One region of the Leifsonia sp. Ger2509 genome, then DNA from elsewhere that is predicted to be linked to it. Evidence: predicted binding sites of a transcription regulator. Region 1 holds the regulator's gene; the other holds the start of a gene.
What was found. Region 1 encodes HrcA, which represses chaperone genes, less so after heat shock. Its sites were predicted from a motif close to TTNGCACTCGNNNNNNNCGAGTGCNAA; they were not measured.
Positions count from the first base shown of each region.

Region 1 (2,198 bases):
GACCAGGAAGATGATCAGCGACGGGAGGAACCAGAGGATGCCGCCGAGGTGGGCGAACGACGCCCACTGCTTGTCCTCAGCAGCGGTGAGCGGCGCGCCCGGGGCGGCAGCAGCGTACGGCTGCTGCGGAGGGACGCCGGCGGGCTGGGGCGGCACGTTCGCGTACGGCTGCTGCGGCGGCACGGGCTGCTGCGGCGGAACCGGCTGCTGGGGCGGGACTCCCGAGCCTGTCGGGTCGACGGGAGGTTGGTTGGGGTCGGTCATGATCGGTGCCTTTCATTCCAGTGGAACTCAACGGACCTGCTCGGTAGGCGCGTGCACCTTTCGATGTGATCGATCCGGGCGATCGTGCGAACTCATGCATAAGCTACTGCCGTGAAACTGCCGGGTGCAATGATTCGATGGCGTGTCGAAGCGATATGATTAGCACTCAGGCTAAACGAGTGCTAACAGGTCGGTGTCAGGGAGGCGACGAGAAGATGGTGTCGGATCGGAGCCTCGAGGTTCTCCGCGTGATCGTGCAGGACTACGTGGCGTCGCGCGAGCCCGTCGGGTCGAAGAGCATCGTCGAGCGCCACGCGTTCGGTGTGTCCGCAGCGACGATCCGCAACGACATGGCCGCGCTCGAAGACGAGGAGCTGATCGTCGCGCCGCACACGTCCTCCGGCCGGGTCCCCACCGACAAGGGGTACCGGGTCTTCGTCGACCAGCTCGCCGATCTGAAGCCGCTCAGCCATGCTCAGCGCCAGGCCATCGAGGTCTTCCTCGGGCAGTCCGTCGACCTCGACGACGTGCTCGCTCGCACGGTCCGCCTGCTCTCGCAGCTGACCCACCAGGTCGCGCTCGTGCAGTATCCGTCGGTCTCACGGTCGCGCATCCGCCACATCGAGTTCGTCGCGCTCGCACCCCAGCGGCTCCTGAGCGTGCTCATCACGGACTCAGGCGCCGTCGAGCAGCGCGTGATCGAGGTTCCCCGCGAACTCGATGATGAGCGCATCGCACAGGTGCGGACGGCCGTGAACTCCGCGACCGCCGGGCTGACGCTCGCCGAGGCCGCGGCGCGCCTTCGCGCACTCGCTGGGAATAGCGGTGAGCCCGGTCATGACGTGATCGCACCGGTCGCTAAGACCGTCGTCGAGCAGATCGAGGCGAACCGGCAGGACAAGCTGCTGATGGCGGGCGCCGCCAACCTGGTGCGCACCGAGCACGACTTCACCGGAAGCATCTATCCGGTGCTGGAGGCGATCGAGGAGCAGGTCATCCTGCTCCGTCTCTTCGGTGAGATGGCGACCGACCAGCACGGCGTGTCCGTCTCGATCGGACGGGAGAACGCGCCTTTCGGCCTCGCTGAGACGAGCGTTCTCACCAGCGGCTACACGTCGGCCACCTCCGGCATCGCCAGGCTCGGCGTGCTCGGCCCGACCCGCATGGACTATTCGAACAACATGGCGGCCGTCCGTGCCGTCGCCCGATACCTCTCCCGACTGCTCGGCGAGAACTAGCAATCGACAGTTAAGGAACTGCCTACGTGGCTGACCACTACGAAGTACTCGGCGTCGACCGCGACGCCACCCCCGATGAGATCAAGAAGGCCTACCGTCGTCTGGCACGGGAACTCCACCCCGATGTGAACCCGAGCCCCGAGGCGTCCGAGCGGTTCAAGCTCGTCACCCACGCCTACGACGTGCTGAGTGACCCCCAGCAGCGGGAGCAGTACGACCTCGGGCCGCAGGCCGGTTTCCCCGGTGCCGGCGGCTTCGGGAACTTCGGCGACATCTTCGAGACGTTCTTCGGAGGTGGCGGAGGCGGAGGCCGCGGTCCCAAGTCGCGGCGCGAGCGTGGCCAGGATGCGCTCCTGCGCGTCGAGGTGGATCTCGACGAGATCATCTTCGGCACCCACCGCGACCTGGAGGTCGACACGGCGATCGTCTGCGAGACCTGCAACGGGTCGTGCTGCCAGCCCGGCACGGCGCCTGTGACCTGCGACATCTGCCACGGGTCCGGGAGCATCCAGCGCTCGGTGCGCTCCCTGCTCGGCAACGTGATGACCTCGAGCCCGTGCGGCACCTGCCGGGGGTTCGGCACCGTCATCGTCACGCCGTGCGTGACCTGCCAGGGCCAGGGCCGGGTACGCGCCAGGCGTACGGTGCCGGTCGACATCCCCGCGGGCGTGGACACGGGGCTGCGCCTGCAGATGC
Region 1 is NZ_JBUYVB010000003.1:119,224-121,421, forward strand. Features, by position in the region: gene ACV7NN_RS00850 (DUF4870 domain-containing protein) at 1-264, opposite strand, end outside; gene hrcA (heat-inducible transcriptional repressor HrcA) at 480-1,502, shown strand; gene dnaJ (molecular chaperone DnaJ) at 1,529-2,198, shown strand, end outside.

Region 2 (2,198 bases), 3.1 Mb from region 1:
GGCAGCCGTCGCGACGCCGCTGCGAAGAAAAGCAGAGGGATGGCCGTGATGACGCCCAGGCCGACGAGCAGGACGGTGTGCCAGGCGCTGACCGTGCCGAAGGTGAGGCCGGCCATCGCCGAGACGACGACGAGTTGGATGATGGCGACCGGGGTCAGCCACATGGTTTCGAGGGTCAGTCCGCCGACGGCGTCGACCTGGCCGCCGACGCGCTTCTTGATCAGTCCGTAGAGGCCGAACGAGAACGCGAGGATGAGCGCGATCCACGGCAGCGACCCGTAGCCGATCCCGAGCACGATCACCGCGACGATGCTCACTCCGACCGCCACCCACTGGGCCGGACGGAGCCGCTCACGCTGCACGACGACACCGAGGAACACGGTCACGATCGGATTGATGAAGTAGCCGAGCGCAGCCTCGACGACGTGGCCGCTGACCGTGGCGAGCACGTAGGTCTGCCAGTTCACGTAGATCAGCGCGCCGGCGACCCCCATCGTCAGGACGACGCGTCGGTTGCGCAGGAGCGCGCCGAACGGTCGCCAGGCCCGCGTCGCGGTGAGCAGGATGGCGCAGAAGACCAGTGAGAAGACCACGCGCCAGGCGACGATCTCGAAGGCGTTCGCGGGTGCCAATGCGAGGAAGTAGATGGGGAGGAAGCCCCAGAGAACGTAGGCCGAGATCGCGTACACGAGGCCGGACCGGCGATGGCTCGACAGGGGTTTCACCGCGTCAGCGTGACTCTCTTCGGCGTTCGAGGTCGACTCGAGTTCGGGGCTGGACACTCCAGCGATATTACGCCGAAACGGAAAGGGCCCGGACGCTGTCGCATCCGGGCCCTTTCGACGTGGGATCGTCAGCGGACGACCACTGCGAGAACGTCGCGAGCGGAGAGGACGAGGTAGTCCTCACCGGCGAACTTGACCTCGGTTCCGCCGTACTTCGAGTAGATCACCTTGTCGCCGACGGCGACGTCGAGCGGGATGCGGTTGCCGTTGTCATCGATGCGGCCGGGGCCCACTGCAACGACCTCGCCCTCCTGCGGCTTCTCCTTGGCGGTGTCGGGAATGACGAGACCCGAAGCAGTCATCTGCTCAGCCTCGACCTGCTTGATAACGATGCGATCCTCGAGCGGCTTGATGGAGACCGACACGGTTGACCTCTTTCTTGAACTAAGACTGGAGTTAGCACACTCACACCGAGAGTGCTAAACCGAGTCTAGATGCTGAGTTAGCAGTCACGCAACGTGAGTGCCAAACAGCGGGACCTGCGTACGCTGGGTTCATGGAGAGGTCCGAACTCGTCGAACTGCTGTCGCCGGAGGGGCTCCGGCTACTCGATTCGCTGCCTCCCTATAACTCGAACAGCGATGTCGTGCGGATGGTCAGCGACCTCCGCAAGGCCGGCCATCCGCCCGCGCTCGTCGCCGCTGTCCTCACCCAGGCGCGCCTCCGCTCGAAGGCTGCGGGCAAGTTCGGCCCATTCGCCGACCGGATGCTCTTTACCGAGGCGGGGCTCGAGCAGGCGACGCGGCTCTCCGTCGCCGCCCTCCACGCCGGGCGCTTCGCATCCTCCGGACTCTCGCGGGTCGTCGACCTCGGCTGCGGGATCGGCGGGGATGCGATGGCGATGGCCGCCATCGACCTCGAGGTCACGGCGGTCGACGCCGACGAGATCACCGCCGCGATCGCGAGCTACAACCTGGCTCCGTTCGCGAACGCTTCGGTGCTCAATGAGCGGGCGGAAGACGTCGACCTGCGCGGCTTCGACGGCCTCTACCTCGATCCGGCGCGTCGGACGGCGGGCCACGGCCAGACGACTCGTCTCACCGACCCCGACGACTATTCACCGTCGCTGAACTTCGCGTTCGAACTCGCGACCGGCCGCTCCGTCGGGGTGAAGCTCGGCCCCGGGTTCGATCGCGACCTCATCCCGACGACCGCCGAGGCGCAGTGGATCTCCGTCGACGGCCAGCTGGTCGAGATGGGACTGTGGTTCGGAGCGCTGGCCAGGCCGCGCATCCGCCGCTCCGCGCTGGTGATCGACGCGACCGGCTCCCACGAGCTCACCGCCCCGGAGGACAGCGTCGACGTGGACACGGGCGAGCTCGGCGACTACCTGTACGAGCCGGACGGGGCGGTCATCCGTGCCCGGCTGATCGGCGACCTTGCACGGTCGCTCGGCGCACGCGTGCTCAGCGA
Region 2 is NZ_JBUYVB010000003.1:3,175,131-3,177,328, reverse strand. Features, by position in the region: gene rarD (EamA family transporter RarD) at 1-725, opposite strand, end outside; gene groES (co-chaperone GroES) at 854-1,150, opposite strand; gene ACV7NN_RS15380 (class I SAM-dependent methyltransferase) at 1,282-2,198, shown strand, end outside.
Region 2: the regulator HrcA is predicted to act here: its motif matches at 1,228-1,254, upstream of groES (co-chaperone GroES).